DNA from 3 places in the Bacillus sp. NEB1478 genome. Region 3 is predicted to be linked to each of the others. Evidence: riboswitches for the same ligand, from Rfam matches in the RefSeq annotation. Region 3 holds a riboswitch; each other region holds the start of a gene.
The links. Region 3 has a riboswitch for thiamine pyrophosphate ahead of thiD (bifunctional hydroxymethylpyrimidine kinase/phosphomethylpyrimidine kinase). Riboswitches for the same ligand answer to the same signal wherever they lie in the genome.
Positions count from the first base shown of each region.

Region 1: it holds a riboswitch for thiamine pyrophosphate, as region 3 does, so the genes downstream of both, thiT (energy-coupled thiamine transporter ThiT) here and thiD (bifunctional hydroxymethylpyrimidine kinase/phosphomethylpyrimidine kinase) in region 3, are expected to answer to the same signal.
Region 2: it holds a riboswitch for thiamine pyrophosphate, as region 3 does, so the genes downstream of both, tenA (thiaminase II) here and thiD (bifunctional hydroxymethylpyrimidine kinase/phosphomethylpyrimidine kinase) in region 3, are expected to answer to the same signal.

Region 1 covers NZ_CP134049.1:2,223,978-2,229,435, forward strand. The annotation lists gene RGB74_RS10950 (DAK2 domain-containing protein) at 1-1,061, opposite strand, end outside; gene RGB74_RS10955 (Asp23/Gls24 family envelope stress response protein) at 1,077-1,439, opposite strand; gene rpmB (50S ribosomal protein L28) at 1,673-1,861, shown strand; gene spoVM (stage V sporulation protein SpoVM) at 2,195-2,275, opposite strand; gene RGB74_RS10970 (thiamine diphosphokinase) at 2,387-3,034, opposite strand; gene thiT (energy-coupled thiamine transporter ThiT) at 3,031-3,600, opposite strand; TPP riboswitch at 3,680-3,787, opposite strand; gene rpe (ribulose-phosphate 3-epimerase) at 3,809-4,456, opposite strand; gene rsgA (ribosome small subunit-dependent GTPase A) at 4,457-5,341, opposite strand; gene pknB (Stk1 family PASTA domain-containing Ser/Thr kinase) at 5,365-5,458, opposite strand, start outside.
Region 2 covers NZ_CP134049.1:1,915,575-1,921,032, forward strand. The annotation lists gene RGB74_RS09460 (energy-coupling factor transporter transmembrane component T family protein) at 1-238, opposite strand, end outside; gene RGB74_RS09465 (ABC transporter ATP-binding protein) at 223-1,680, opposite strand; gene RGB74_RS09470 (ECF transporter S component) at 1,697-2,278, opposite strand; gene tenA (thiaminase II) at 2,280-2,984, opposite strand; TPP riboswitch at 3,091-3,196, opposite strand; gene RGB74_RS09480 (hypothetical protein) at 3,474-3,938, shown strand; gene RGB74_RS09485 (manganese-dependent inorganic pyrophosphatase) at 4,161-5,090, opposite strand; gene RGB74_RS09490 (glutamate synthase subunit beta) at 5,196-5,458, opposite strand, start outside.
Region 3 covers NZ_CP134049.1:2,582,749-2,588,206, forward strand. The annotation lists gene thiE (thiamine phosphate synthase) at 1-245, opposite strand, end outside; gene thiM (hydroxyethylthiazole kinase) at 245-1,135, opposite strand; gene thiD (bifunctional hydroxymethylpyrimidine kinase/phosphomethylpyrimidine kinase) at 1,122-1,934, opposite strand; TPP riboswitch at 2,055-2,163, opposite strand; gene RGB74_RS12780 (IDEAL domain-containing protein) at 2,532-2,762, shown strand; gene RGB74_RS12785 (DUF4349 domain-containing protein) at 2,900-3,820, opposite strand; gene RGB74_RS12790 (SEC-C metal-binding domain-containing protein) at 4,014-5,054, shown strand.

The DNA of each region.
Region 1 (5,458 bases), 360 kb from region 3:
TCGATCCCTTCACCCATTGCAACTGTTACAATTCCATACTCTTTCTTTTTTTCAGATTGAGTATAAGCAGGAATAACCGTATTCTCGCTTTCCAAAATGGCAGAGTGCTGTTCACGCATATTTTCAATTTTAATGTTGATTAAGCTTCCATAACGATGAGCGAGTGTAAGCATATTACCAGGCTGCTCAGTATGAATATGAACTTTCACAACTTCTTCATCTGCAACAACTAGCAATGAATCTCCGTGCTCATTTAATTCGTTACGGAAGTTATTTTCATCGAATGGATTGTTTTTCAATTTAGCTGTTTCAAATCTAACCATGAACTCTGTGCAGTATCCAAAATGAATATCTTCTGTTTTCATATGAATTTGAGCTTTATGATGCTCTGCGTTTACGAGTTCATTCATAGAAGCAGCGTTTGCCGATACCTTCGGAAGTTCTCTGCCTTCTAATACAGCTAAAAAGCCTTCATACACTGTAACAAGCCCTTGTCCGCCTGAATCTACAACACCCACTTCTTTTAAAACAGGAAGAAGATCAGGAGTCCGGTTTAAAGAAGCTTTTGATTCTTTCAAGACTTCTTTCATAATATGAAGTACGTCATCTGATTTTTTTGCTTCCTTAACGGCTTTTTTTGCAGCATCTTTAGCAACTGTTAGAATTGTTCCTTCAACAGGTTTCATTACTGCTTTATAAGCTGTTTCTACACCTTTATCAAAGGCATTGGCAAACTCTGAAGCTGTGATTATTTCTTTGCCTTCAACAGCTTTAGAAAACCCTCTGAAGAGTTGGGATAAGATAACACCTGAGTTTCCTCTGGCACCCATCAATAATCCTTTTGCAAATGCATTTGCAATAGTACTAACATTATTATTCATGTTTTTTTCTACTTCTTTGGCACCTGATGTAATTGTCAAGTTCATGTTTGTTCCTGTATCACCATCGGGAACAGGGAAAACATTCAGTGCATCAACCATTGCTGCGTTTCTAGTTAAGTTTGCTGCTCCTTCAAGAACCATGTTAGCAAACTTTTTTCCATCTAATACTTTTAAAGACACGAACCTTCCTCCTAACTAAGGGGTTGTCACCCTGACACCCTGAACATAAATATTGACTGAGTCAACCGCTAAACCAAGCATTTGATCCAGGGTATATTTCACTTTGTTCTGAACATTGTGAGCCACTTCAGAAATCTTTGTTCCGTAACTTACAATGATATACATATCAATATGTACTTCATCTTCTTCTTGTCTGACAACGATCCCGCGGGAGAAATTTTCACGTCCTAAAAGTTCAGTTATCCCATCTTTCAATTGCTTTCTTGAAGCCATACCGACAATCCCGTAACAGTCGATCGCTGCTCCGCCAGCTATTGTAGCAATTACTTCATTCGAAATATCAATTTGACCATAGGTTGTTTTCATTTCAATGGACATGCTTACATCCCCCTTTAGAATGTTAAATGGCTAACAAACATTGTACTATATATCGTCGTTTTTTAAAAGGACATCTACATTTCACACTATGTAAAAAGTAATGTCAAGGAAAATTACTTGAAAAAGAAAAATGAATGTGTTGCATTGCAACTTGAGTCATGCTAATATTATTTAGTATTTAACATACGATTGAATTGATGCAAAGCTTTTGCTGTAAAGGAGGTTCACATACTATGGCTCGTAAATGTTTTATTACTGGAAAAGGACCTAAAACAGGAAACAAGCGTTCTCACGCTATGAACAAATCAAAGAAAAGCTGGGGAGCTAATGTCCAAAAGGTTCGCATTCTTGTGGACGGAAAACCTAAGCGCGTATACGTATCTGCTCGTGCACTTAAGTCTGGCAAAGTAGAACGCGTTTAATAAAAACAGCAGTTTAACTGCTGTTTTTTTCTTTGTCTAAAAGTTTGTTCTTGGAAGTAGTTGATTTTCGATTCAGGTTGCTCGCTTTCCGCGGGGCAGGCGGTGAGCCCATAAATAATCTGCTCCTGCGTCTTCTAGCAAATTCTATCGAAGCTATTTCCTCGTCGCATGTCTTGCGAGAAGATTTTTCAAGTCGCTGGCACACTACAATCAACTGTCAAAGAAGAATAAAAAGAGATTTGTATGCAACAATCATTTTTTTCAAAGGTCTTTTAAAAAAAGTAAAAAATCTGTCAAACAAAAAAAGCGCTATATTAGCGCTTTTTTTGTTTGTTATCCTTTTTTCATAGATCCTAAAATGGCTCGAACGAATCCCCCTAAAAATCTAGGTAGTTTAATGGTATAAAATTTCATCTTACCCCTCCTCCAGGCCCATAAAAAATGATAAGAGCAAACACGTAATAATTATAATTTATTCCCCGTTTTATAAATGGTGCCTCGGGGCCTGTTTTCCGCGATTATATATTAATCACGGCTCTTTACCATCATTATTATGCCGGAGTCAAAAGAATAAGTACCATTTTTATTTACAAGCTCATTTGAAATGCAAAGAGATGATCCCATCTGCAAAGATGCGTTTTGCAAAGGATATTTAAACCCTTCTAAAGTAATACCCGTTACTTCTCCTTCAAATGGCAAAAATGATATATAGGAAAACCTGTCATCTTGACTGATGACATATGTGCCAGGAGCATGCAGCGTTATTTCATTACGACAGTCTACAACTTTTACTATAGTGCCTTTTTTATGAAGACAATTAGATAAGAGCTGAATATTTAAAAGTTCATGATCCAATCTGGCCCCAGTGGCTCCGAATAATAAAACTTCCTCTGGATCTTGATCCATTGCCCATGCAAATGCAATTTCCATGTCTGTCTGATCTTTTTCTGACCGATACACATTCAGATGAATAGACGCATGAACAATCGCTTCCTTTTCATTTTCAGAAACAGAATCAAAATCGCCAAATGCATGTTTTGGTCTGATCCCTGTTTCTATAAGAACAAATGTCCCTCTATCCACACCTATCCAAATTGTATCTGGACCACCAACATATTTTTTTAAATCTGGTATTAAGCTAACCGGTCCACCTGCAACAATTCTAATTTTCATATTGTGGGCTGAAGCGTTTTTCGTTCTGTATGAAGCAGTTTCGGAGCTGTGTTTGTTAATAAGATTACAACGATGCAAGTAATAACGAAAATAATAACCATAAATGAACCATTATAAAAAATAGAATATAACCAAACGTTCATTTTTCCTGCAAATTGGCTGAAGAAGATAACTCCTGAGATTACATGAGATAAAAGACGCAAAGTACAGCCGACAAAAATACCCGTAATCATCAACGCCGTTCTCTTTGCCGTATTTTGTTTAATAGATGGAGCAAACAATCCTGCTAATCCTGATAAAGCAAATGCAAGCGGATAGTCCAATATTACTTGTGCAAAGTAATAGATTTGAGGGTTTACAGCCAGCTGCAGCAATCCCACTAACAGGCCTGTGAAAACTCCTGCTTTAACACCTCTTCTAAAGGCCATGATAAAGATTGGAACCATCTCCAATGACACAGATCCACCTTGAGCCCATAATCCTGAGAACTTAATCAACCCTAAAATAAGTGAAAGTGCAGCCATAATTGCTAATTCGGTCAAAAATAAGATTTTGCTATTATTCATTTCTTCTTCCCCCTCTTCATTTGAAGGAAAACAAAAAAGCAACCGGCATGTGAGCGCACGGTTGCTTTTCTTTACAAAAAGTTACACGACTCCACATTCCTACGCAGGTATGATCCAGCTTCAGGTTCAAAGGGTCGGGAGTGCACTCCCCTCTCAGCCTTTTAAAAAGACTCCCCCTGTGGTTGCTTATTTATTTTTCCAAATACTATTATACACCACGGATAGCGTTTATCGCACGCTTTAAATCGTCTTTCCCATAAATGGCAGATCCGGCTACTAATACGGTTGCACCTGCATCAATGCACAATGGAGCTGTTTCTGCATTTACACCGCCGTCTACTTCTATTTCAACATCCAATTCATTTTCATCAATTAAGCTTTTAACTTCTTTTATTTTAGAAACAACACTTTTAATAAATGATTGTCCTCCAAATCCCGGATTGACAGTCATAAGCAAGACCATATCAATATCATGAATAATATGTTTGAGCGAATCTGCAGGTGTCGCCGGATTTAAAACAACCCCAGCCTTTACACCAGTTTTCTTGATCAATTGGATCGTTCTATGAAGGTGCGCAGATGCTTCAACATGAACTGTAATAATATCTGCACCTGCACTTGCGAATGCTTCAATATACTGATCTGGATTTTCAATCATTAAATGAACATCTAAAGGTAACTTTGTTAATGGTCGTACAGCTTGAACAACTAGAGGTCCCAACGTAATATTCGGCACAAAATGTCCGTCCATCACATCGATATGAATATAATCTGCACCTGCTGTTTCTACTGCTTTAATCTCATCACCCAACTTTGAAAAGTCAGCCGATAAAATTGAAGGGGCTATTTTAATCATTTAGTACCTCCGTTTTTGATCCTTTATTTCTTGTAAAAAACTCACATAATGATCATAGCGGAATTCAGGAATTTCACCTGTTTCCACACTTGCTCTTATCGCACATTTAGGCTCAGATGTATGTGAACATCCTCGAAATTTACAATCTCCTCGCCGTGCGTTCATCTCTGGAAAATATCCAGACAATTCTTCCGCTTCGATATTTAAGAAATCCAGTGAACTAAAACCAGGCGTATCAGCTACAAGACCATTGCCAAATAATATTAATTCAACATGGCGTGTTGTATGTTTTCCTCGTCCCAGGTGAGTAGAAATCTCATTCGTTTCGAGCATAAGTTCCGGATTAATTGCGTTAAGCAAAGAAGATTTCCCCACTCCGGATTGACCAGCAAACACAGTCAATTTATCTTTAAATAGCGGATAAAACATTTCTAAACTTTCATCTGTCTTCGTTGAGGTAGGGATGACTTCATATCCTAGGTCTCTATATTTCTCAATGTATATTTGAATTTTTTCATATTCAGACGTTTCTTCAACTAAGTCCATTTTCGAAACACAGATAACAGGTAAAATATCGTTTGCTTCAATATGAACGAGAAATCTGTCTAGTAGCAAAGGACTAAAGTCAGGCTGCACTGCTGAAAATACGAGAATGGCTTGATCTACGTTTGCGATCGGCGGCCGAACGAGTTCATTTTTCCGTTCTTTTACGTCCATAATATAACCATCCGTTTTATTGCTGGACTCATATTCTACCCAGTCCCCTACTAATGGATTTACTTTCCTTTTGCGGAAGTTTCCCCTTCCTCTGCACTGGAAAATCTGACCTTGATCCATTACGTAATAGAACCCCGCTAACGCTTTAACAATTCTTCCTTCAGTCATGCTTAATCACCATCGTCCCCTTCCTAAATATCATCATAATTTATGGTTACTGCTTGATCTTGTTTATCATTAATAAACACAGTATAAGAAGCTGTACCACCTTCAGCAATAGTTAAC
Region 2 (5,458 bases), 670 kb from region 3:
TGGATGAGGAAGTAGAAAGGAAAATGATGATAAATGGCAATGAAAAAAGAATGATCCGCTTAAATGAATGTCCGGTGAAAAAAAGAAACAAAATTGACGTTACAATCGTAAACGAAATCATAAAATTCACATTATGAATCAAGATACCGAAAATAAACAACAGTGTCAGGATGATCAATTTAAAAGAAGGGTTAATCTTATGGAGCCAGCTTTCTGAATGAGTTAATGATTCATGCATGCTATTTCCTCACTTCGAGACAGATCCATTTTGTAGACGGCTCTGTTTTTTATTTCCCAGACACTTGTTGCGTAATGTTTCACAATATTTGAATCATGAGTAACCATAACAATAATGGTCCCTTTTTGCTGTTCTTTTTCCAAGAACTCTAGGAGTCTAAATGTGTTTTTAGAATCTTGGCCAAAAGTAGGTTCATCTAATAACAATATCTTAGGATTCTGTATAAATGCCGTGGCTACACTTAATCTTCGTTTTTGTCCAAGAGATAGATGATAAGGGTGATGATTTTTCTTGTCGCTCAGACCAAAAACGGATAACAGCTCTGTAACCCGTTGATTCATATAATCAGCATCTGCTTTCTGATGTTTTAATGCAAAGGCCAATTCATCATAAACGGTATTTGTTACAAATTGATATTCAGGGTTTTGAAAGACAAAATAAGCTTTATTTTGCAGATCTTTAATCCCCTTAATTTGTGTATCATTAATGTGATATTTACCTGTTGTTTTTAACAATTGCATTAGTGATAAAAGAAGTGTACTCTTCCCCGCACCATTCTCTCCTATGACAGCAATCCATTCACCAGATGATGCAGATGCTTGATCAAAAGAAACCATAACTTCCTTTTTTCGATATCCTTTAAAGTTTTCTAAAATTAAAGTATTTTGTTCCATTACATCTATATTTGGTTCACTGTTTTTCCTGTCATCGAATACATGATTTTCCCATACTCCTGGGTACCAGATTCCAAATTGGTGCAGCGTGTCTTTATACTTTGAAAATACTTGATGAACATTTCCGTCAGCAATAATTTCTCCATATGGATCAAACACAATAACACGGTCAACAAAATCGAGTATCTGATCAATTTTATGTTCAACGATAATCACAGTTTTCTCGTCAGATACTTCTTTTATAGTATCCCAAACTTGGCTGGTACCTTGCTCATCGATTAGAGCTGTAGGTTCATCAAGGAAAAGGACGTCTGGATTTAAAGCTAAGACAGAAGCGATCGCCAAACGCTGTTTCATGCCGCCTGATAAGGATTGAATTTCAGTATGGATATCATCTAATTCAAGTCCAACCGTATTTAATAATTCAGTAATTTTCCCCTTCATCTCACTCCGAGGAACTTGAAGGTTCTCGAGGACAAAGGCAATTTCTTCGTCAACAAATGGCATGCAAAATTGTGAGTCGGGATCTTGGAAAACAAAGCCCCATGATTCTGGAATATGAATTTCGTTGTATTTGATTGGTACTTCAATCGCACTGGGAATCAATCCAGAAAGTGCCTGCAGCAATGTGGATTTTCCGCACCCGGATGGACCAAGCAGCAAGACCTTCTCCCCTTTTTCAAAAGAGACCGACAAATCTTTAAATAGCATCCCTTTTTCTTTTGGAAATTTTAATCTTAAATGATCCACCGATGTTTCAATAGCCACTGCATTCACCTCTTATTTATTGATTTAAAGCATCGTAATCTTCTTTTGATGCAGGTCTAATTAAATTTGTAACGCCTGTTGCTTCAAGTGCTCTAGCAATTCCGAAAGCTAGTATCCCAGAAAACACAATTGTACCTATATATCTAAAAGCGACGTATAACGTTAAATTCCATGTTGATAGATCTCCAATATATCCCTTGTAATAATCCATAAACAATGACCCTGTGCAAGAACTCAAACCTGCTATAGACACTGTCATCAGGTCATAACGTTTATACCGGAACGCCATAAAGATTAATTCTGCACACAATCCTTGAATAACTCCGTATAAAAGTACCTCTAATCCAAATTCTGAGCCCATTAAAAACTCACCTGAGGAGGCAGCAATTTCAGCTAAGAGTGCGACACCTGGTTTTCTTATAATGAGAAAGGCAACTGTAGCAGCAATGAACCACATGCCATAAATAAATTGATCTACATGCAGACCAATTGGTTTTACTGCATAATAAAGCGGCCCCCAAAGTTTATAAACGATTCCAAAACCGATTGAAATAACAATAGTCACAAGTATATCTGTAAGTTTTAATCCTTTAGACATTTTATCTTTCTCCTTTAACAACTAAGTTTTCTTTTAGGGGATCGAATGACCATTGTTCCATCTTATAAGCCATTTCCCAAAACAAATATTCATATTGGCAGCTCAGCAAGAAATGAGTTTCCATTTTATTTCTTTCTGACTCGCTCGCTTTTTCAGCCAAATGATCTAATCGATTAATTTGTTCATGAACTAACTCTGCGAACCATTCATCGCCATATGTTGAAATCCATTCTTGAAAAATGGGTTCATTTGGCGTTGATCCTTTATATTTCTCTCCAATTTCGTGGTAGATCCAGTAACAAGGCAGTATGGCAGCGATTATTTCACCTAATGTACCAGATTCACCGACACGGTAGAGATGTGAGGTGTAATTGTAAGCAGTTGGAGCGGGTTGGAAATTTGTCAGTTCCTCATCTGTAATTTGAAGTTGTTTAATAAACTTTTCATGAAGTGCTAGTTCTGCTTCGCTTGTACCTAAAGCATGTGCCGCCATTCTTGATGTTGTGTAAAGATCTTCTGCCCTTGATCCAGCTAATGCTTGAACTTTTGCAAAGTGGGAAAGATAATATGAATCTTGCAAAATATAGAATTTAAAACAATCGAGTGATAATTCACCACTACCTATCCCTTTAACAAACGGATGATGAAGATTGGCTTCCCAAATATGTTCCGCTTTTTGGCGTAAACTTTCAGTAAATGTTTGCATGATTGTCCTCCTTGAGATTAAGTCAGCAACTAATTTTAGCCAATAAAAAAACCACTATCTTTTAATAAAGAAAGTGGGTGTTTGAAAACTCATCTTTTAAATATTAGTTTCCGTAACACCACTTCCCTACGCTGGTATCATCCAGATCAGGTTCTAAGAGTCTCGAAGTCGCACTTCGATCTCAGCCTTATAAGGCACCCCTAGTGGTTAGTTCAATATTTAGTTAACTGTTTCTTGCTCTCTATAATAACAGGGCAGTAATGATTGTCAAATATTTTGTGATCAATCGCATATCCAGAGTATGTGAAACAAAAAATATGAAATTTTTTTGTTAATTTGTTTAATTATGCCTCTTCAAAAGTAAAATTACATTACCGGTTATCTTCTAGGAAAGTAGTGTCTGTATTGAAAAAAAATCATTGGTTTATGAAGCTGCTCACCTATTCTATTAGAATAACATTAAGTATACTCATTCTTATAGGATTTGGGATGTTAACGATTACTCTTTATCATTTCTTTAATGACGTGCCTGTAAATCGATTTTATAAAGGAATTGATAAAAATGTTGGAACAATTGCCGAAATTGTCAGCATTGGCGCTGCTTTACTCTGGTTATTTCGAAAAGTATGGCTGGAATTAAAAAAGAGAAACGTAATATTTGTTGAATATGTACAGATGGTATTTCTTACGTTGAAGTACTTTCATATTTATTTTGGATTAACCGTTTTAATATTAGCTTTCGCTCACGGTTTATTTTTCTTATTATATCCTGTTAGAGAGTCAATACGAATATATTCAGGTATTGCTGTATTTAGTTCATTCATAATATTAGATTTACTAGGTTGGCGTCATCAGAGGAGTATAAAAACGAAGAATGCGTTAAAAACGAAAAAAATTCATGTTGCTTTTGCTATTATTTTTGGGATTCTCTTACTGATTCATATTAATCTATAAGGCTGTTTAGGTAAACTTTGTTGCTGAGTATTGTAATACCCTTCTTTGACAAATTTGTTGGCGCATAAGGTACGAGACTACGGCTAAAAGGAGGGTGCCAACTACATGAGAATCCTCCTCACAAGGCATGAGACGTTGCTTGACCCAAAAAACAATCTTATAAAAAGTAACTATATAAAAAAACACAGCCACTCTAGTTCGAGTCGCTGTGTTTTTTTAAAATTATTTGCTCATAACCTCTGTTAATACAGGGATAATTTGTTTTTTACGTGATACAACACCCTTTAATATAGCTGTGTTGTTTTCGAGTTTTACATCATAAGCGTTTTCAACCGCTTCAGATCTTTTACCAAGTGCTAATGCAGTTGAATCGTTTGTAAGGATATCAGTTACTACAAACATAAACAGGTCTAGACCCTTCTCATCAATAACTTTAGAAATAGATGTTTCCAAATCAGCTTGGTGCTTTAGTACATCACTAGCATCTACTGTGTTTACTTGAGCAACCTCTACTTTACTAGAGCCAATATTGAATTCCTTAGCATCAAGAGAAATGAGCTCTTCTACTGTTTTGTTACTAAGGTCTGCACCAGCTTTTAGCATTTCTAAACCATATGCTTCTGCATCAACACCAGCGATTTCAGCAAGCTCGTGCGCAGCATCTACATCTTCTTGTGTACAAGTTGGTGATTTAAATAAAAGAGAGTCAGAAATAATCGCTGATAGCATAAGACCTGCGATATTTTTCTCTACTTTTACCCCTTTTTCTTTATAAATCTTGTTTAAAATCGTTGCTGTACAGCCAACTGGCTCTGCACGATAGTATAAAGGATCGCTTGTTTCAAAGTTTGCAATACGGTGATGATCAATTACTTCAAGTACTTGAACTTTGTCAATATCACTTGCACTTTGCTGACGTTCGTTGTGGTCGACCAAAATAACAGCTTTCGTTTCATTTGAAACCGTCTCTACTAGGCGGGGCAGATCAGCTTTGAAGTAATCAAGTGCGTACTTTGTTTCACCGTTGATCTCACCTAAACGAACAGGTTCCGCATTTTGACCTATTTTTGTTTTCAAATCTGCGTATACAATCGCAGAAGTAATTGTGTCAGTATCAGGGTTCTTGTGTCCAAAAATGAGTACTTTTTCCATGCTTCTACTCCTTATAAATAAAATAGATATTATTTGCCATTGCCTATTTTATCATAAATAGAAGGCTTTTGGCGTTTGGAGATTATTTTAGCATGGATAAAAGATTTATGGCAAAACCGAAGCTCCTATTAAATACTTATCAACTTCACGCGCACACTCACGACCTTCTTGGATTGCCCATACAATTAAGCTTTGTCCGCGTCTAGAATCACCAGCTGCAAATACACCATCTAAATTCGTCTTGTAATCTCCATGCTTTGCTTTTACTTTATTATTGTTTGTTTCTACTCCAAATTGCTTTAGCACTGGCTGCTCAGTTCCTTCAAAACCAATGGCAATAAATACGAGATCTGCTGGCCATACTTGTT
Region 3 (5,458 bases):
TCGTTCACAATAAAAAGAACGTCATTTTCCTTACATAGATTCTTTGCATATAATGCCATCTCAAACTGCTTGTCTCCCGTTACGGCATTCTCCCCTTTTTCACGGTACTGAAAGGTGGTAATGCCACCATCTATCGCTTCTTTTACGATTCTTTTAAAATCGTCAGGGCCCTCACAATTCATCGTACCTGCTACAAAATAAAGAGATAGTTTTTGTGCGAGTTCTTCTTGCATTAAATTCGCCATTACTGTTTCTCCTTCACATTCTGCAGTTCTTTCCAATTGATCGTCCCATCTAAAATCGATTCTGTTGTCTCTAAAGAATATAATTCATCCAACAAGTTTTGCTGAAAGCTTCCAGGTCCTTTGGCCGTTTGGACTGCTGCTTCTGCTGCTTTAGTCAGCATCAAGATCGCTAAAGCTGTTCTTTCTAAAAGTGAGAGGCTTGTAGTCAATCCAGCCTTATGATTCGCTTGATAAAGTGCAGTCATGGAAGTCGCAAAGCAACCTGTACCTGTGACAAGTGAAAGCATTGGATGACCGTGGGATAGTTCAATAACCGTTTCTCCATCTGTAATCACATCCGTTTCACCTGTCATGGCAATGATGCATCCAGTACGTTTTGCTGCCGTAATCGCCAGCTCTGCAAGACCGCCTTCAGCGAATTCCAGGTCACCGTCAACTCCCCTGCCTTCCCAGCTTAGCCCCGCTAAAAACTTCATCTCTGCTGCATTCCCGCAAATTGTCAGAATTGTTTGGGGACTGACCCCCTTCAATTCTGAATATTCCGTTAATAATGTTTTGACGGTTTCTTGACGAAATGCGGATAATCCTACTCCTACAGGATCGAGAACAACAGGCACTCCTGAATGCATTGCTTTTCTCAATGCTAGAACCATAGATTTTGCTGTCGCTTCTTCTAAAGTTCCAATATTAAGGACAAGTGCATCTGATACGGCAACAGCATCTTCTACTTCACATGCATCGTGCACCATCATCGGACTTCCGCCAGCAGCAAGAACACCGTTCGCCAAGAAATTCATCGTTACATTATTCGTGATGTGATGAACGAGTGAACGTCCATTTCTTACTTGTTCTATAAACGTCCTCCACTCTTGCACTCTATCTTTGGTCATGTCCAATCCTCCTAAAAGCAAAATGATTTACCGGGCCGTGTCCTGTTCCAACATCAATTCCATGCTCAATCGCGGTTTGAATATACTTTTTAGCTCTTTCTATTGCACTTTCAACCGTTTTCCCGTAAGCAAGTTCAGCTGTCAATGCAGCTGAGAACGTACAGCCTGTCCCGTGCGTATTTTTTGTCTCCACTCGTTTATCCGTCAGTTCCCAAATTTCCACACCATCATAAATAAAATCGGTCACGATCTCTTCTTCATCCATATGACCGCCCTTGATCACCACATAATCTGCTCCTTGATCAAACAAGATACGTGAAGCTTCCATTTTTGCTTCTGTACTGGTTATATCGATTCCGGTAAGTGCTTCTGCTTCTGGAATATTAGGTGTGACGATTTTAGCTAACGGCAGCATGTATTTTTGCATCGCTTCCAAAGCTTCCTCTCCTAGTAATTCAGCTCCGCCTTTTGCAATCATAACGGGATCAACAACGACGTTTTTCCAGCCGAATTTTTGAATATAATAGGCTATTCTTTCAATATACTCACCTGAGAATAGCATCCCCGTTTTCAATGCGTCTGGTGTTAAGTCGCTTCCTATAGATGTCAGTTGTTTTTCCAGTCCTTCCAAAGGAACAGGGTACACCCCTTGTACGCCTGTCGTGTTTTGTGCAGTAATGGCAGTAATAACCGACATACCGTAAACACCGAATTCCTGAAACGTTTTGAGATCCGCCTGAATTCCAGCTCCACCGCCACTGTCAGACCCGGCAATCGTAAGTGCCTTGCACACCTTTATTAATTGTCCCATACCTCATCCTCCTCTTTTTCTCATTCATCGAATTCACAAAAAAACAAAAAACCACCCGCAACAGTCAGCGGGTGGCAGTTAAAGTTATATCCGAGCTACAAATATCCTTTAGGTTCCACGCCGCTTCCCTACGCCAGAATTATCCGGATCAGGTTCAAAGGGTCAAAGGAAATTTCCTTCTCTCAGCTCAAAACCGTGAGCACCCCTAGCGAAAAATGTTTATATTGATTTATATCAATCCTACTAACACTGCACGCTTATTGTCAAACGATTTTAGCAAATTGCAGTTTTCATGTGTTTAAGCATCCCCTAATACGGGGAAATAGTAAGTAACACCAGCTATACAAAACAAACACAAAAAAATAACAATTGTAACAAATTCTAGAAAAAGGCAATACAAGTGACAAAAAATAACAAACAACTTCCAAAAGGTGGTGAAGAAACAGTACTTTCGAATTAATGTCATAATTTTTTTCAGAATTTTCAAATAAAATGGTTGTCAGTTAGCACCTTGCTCAGTATACTAATAGAAACCTAGAAACCATAAAAAATGGATAGGGAGATAATCTTAAGGAGGGAATCAGGATGAAAGACAAGAATACTTCTTTTAACAAAAACCAAAACGAAATGGTTCAGTACAAACAACAAAAAAGAGACCCATTTTCCTTCAGCCTCATTGCCCAGATGGTACTAGACGAAGCTCTTCACAAATATTATCACGAGTATTATGAGAGAGAAATCAACAATGCCTTGGATGCAAAAGATAAAGATCGTTTTATGAAGCTAACGAAAGAATACCAAGCTTTCCTCGCTTAAGGCTTGAACGAAGGTTAATCAATCACTAAAGGTTAACCAAAAAGCCAAAACACCCTTTGAACAGCACGGAATAAAGATCCTGCTGCAGAGGGTGTTTGTGACGTCACAGCCTGTTATCACATTTTTAAATCAAATAATTAAGACATCGATGTCGGGGATTCCGGCTTTTTCTTTTGCCTATTTTTTCTTCTCCAAATAAAATAAACAATCACAGCCATTATCAGCCAAAGTGGTGCCAGACCGATCAAAGCAACGATAATAAAGGACACGGCAGAAACAAAGAAATTTACAGTCTCCATAAATAGCTTTTTCGTTTTCTTCCACGTGTTTAACTCTTCGGTTTGAAGTTTTTCTGCTTTCAAGTTTTTAACGCCAAAGTTAATCGTAACCGTTGAATAATCACTTTGGTTTTTTAGAAAGTTCAGCCGCCCTTGAATTTGTTCAATCTCCTCTTGAACATTAGCAAGATCAGACGATATTTTTAATAAGTCTTCCGTTCGTTTTGCATCTTTCATAAAAGTCTCTAATCGATCCCTGACCTGTTCTTTCGCTTTTAGACGAGAAGCTAAATCAACATATTCTTCTGTTACATCTTCCCCGCTTACTCTTTCATTCGGAGTTCCTTTGCTTAAGCTTTTAACTTGCTTTAGAAAGGGACGAAATTCGTTCATCGGAATTCTCGCTACGATCCTTCCATCCTCATAGCCTGCCTCACCAGTATTGGTATTCGATTCAACAATATAGCCGCCTTTATCTTCGACCATCGTTCTGACGTTCTCCATCGAATGTTGAAGCTTTTCTACTTTTATGCTTACATCTGCATTGTAGATTACTTTCCGCTGATCTTTTATGCTTTCAGCTGATTTTCCCTCACCTGAATTCTTTGTATCTGATTCTGCTTTATCACTGTTTTCAAGTGATTTACTTTCCGCTATTTTCCCGCTAGAAGATCCTCCAGCTTCATCCATCGATTTTTCAGCTGATTTTTCACCAGAACTGCAGGCTGCTAAAAAAAGCAAGACACAAAGAAACACCCCTGCTTTCCATTTTTTCCACATATCGTAAATCCCCCTTTTATATATAGACGTTTTTTCCAAATAAAGGTTTCAAACCGCTGAAGCTATCCATTCCAGTTAATTTTTCCAATGTATAAATTATGTTAGAATAGAGATTAATAGTAAGTGTTTTGAAATAAACTCGATCTATGCTAGTATGTACAAGGTTGAGTAAGTGTTTTACTGGAGGAATAGCATGTCAATGATAGGAAGAAATGATCCCTGTGTGTGCGGCAGCGGAAAAAAATATAAAAAATGTTGTCTTCATAAAGAAGAACAAACGCGCGAAGTCTCTTTTCATCAAGAGGGATTGATAAAATACGCACTTGAGAACTACCAAGCTGAATTAGCAGCCCGTACTTCTGAATATGTAAAAGAATATCCTGTTGCAAAGGATCAAACACAAACATATGCAAATATTGCAGTATGCTGGGAAGTCTTTTGCTCAAAAGTAAGAGACAACAGAACACCCGTTGAACTTTATGCGGAGAAAGTAAAAGGCTCTGTTAAGCCTGAAGTAGCTAAGATTATTTCTGGCTGGACGGAAACACTGCCATCTCTTTATAAAGTAATGGAACAAAAAACTGGCTTTATCTTCACTGTCCAAGATGTTTGGACGGGTGAAACATTTGATGTAACAGTTAATGCGGCTGAAAAGCCAAAAATAGATAGTGTTTTGCTTGGTACACTCGTTTCAAACGGCGTGAATTATGAATATTATGTAGGTTATGTAGAAATGCCATCTTCAGAATTGCCGCCATTAAAAGAAGCGATCGAAAGGCTCGATCCTAGCAGTGACCCGAAGGAAATTTTCAAAACAAAGTTCCCAGCTGTTCTTCAGCTTTCTTTGATCGATATTTCAAATGGCGTACCAAAACCGCAATCAGAATCTACGGAAACTGAAAAAGCTTCTGAATCTCATAACCTTGCTGAAACTGAAGCTGGGCAGAAAACAATTGAGAAAGATGACAAGTACACCGCAGTGTTAGATCTTTTAAATTCCACTTCGGAAGCTGAAGTTTCTCAGCAAGCTGAAAAGCTTTGGTACAATTACATCTCAGAAACTAAGCCGACTATACGAAAAGAAGAGATTTATGCTGCAGCACTTGAGTATCTGGCTTCAAAAGATATTGCTGGCATTGACGCAACACAATCCGAAATCGCTAAAAAGTATGGTGTATCACCAGGCAGCCTTTCGTCACGCTACCGTGAAATGAAAGAAACATTAAATGTGTAAGAATGAACCTATTCCCCGTCAGGATTTCCCTGGCGGGTTTTTTATTTAGGCTGTTTTCGCAATCTTTGTTGCTCTTGGAAGTGGTTGATTTCCGTTACAGGATGCTCGCTTTCCACGGGGCGTGCGGTGAGCCACGGTGAAAGACATATGAAGTACTTCCTCCTGCGTCTGCAAGAAATCCTGCCGAAGTGGGCTTCCTCGTCGCATGCCTTGCGAGAAGTATATTCAGGTGGCTGGCACGCACCTTGCACTCCAATCAACTTTTCAATGAAGAGGATAAACAATATGCGCCAAAAACAACAATCTTTAAGTAAAACAGCCTTTATTTATCAGTCATCCTGAATGAAAAAGATTGATTTTTGAGCAATTTGTAATATGCTCAATATAGCAAGATTTTTCCATAT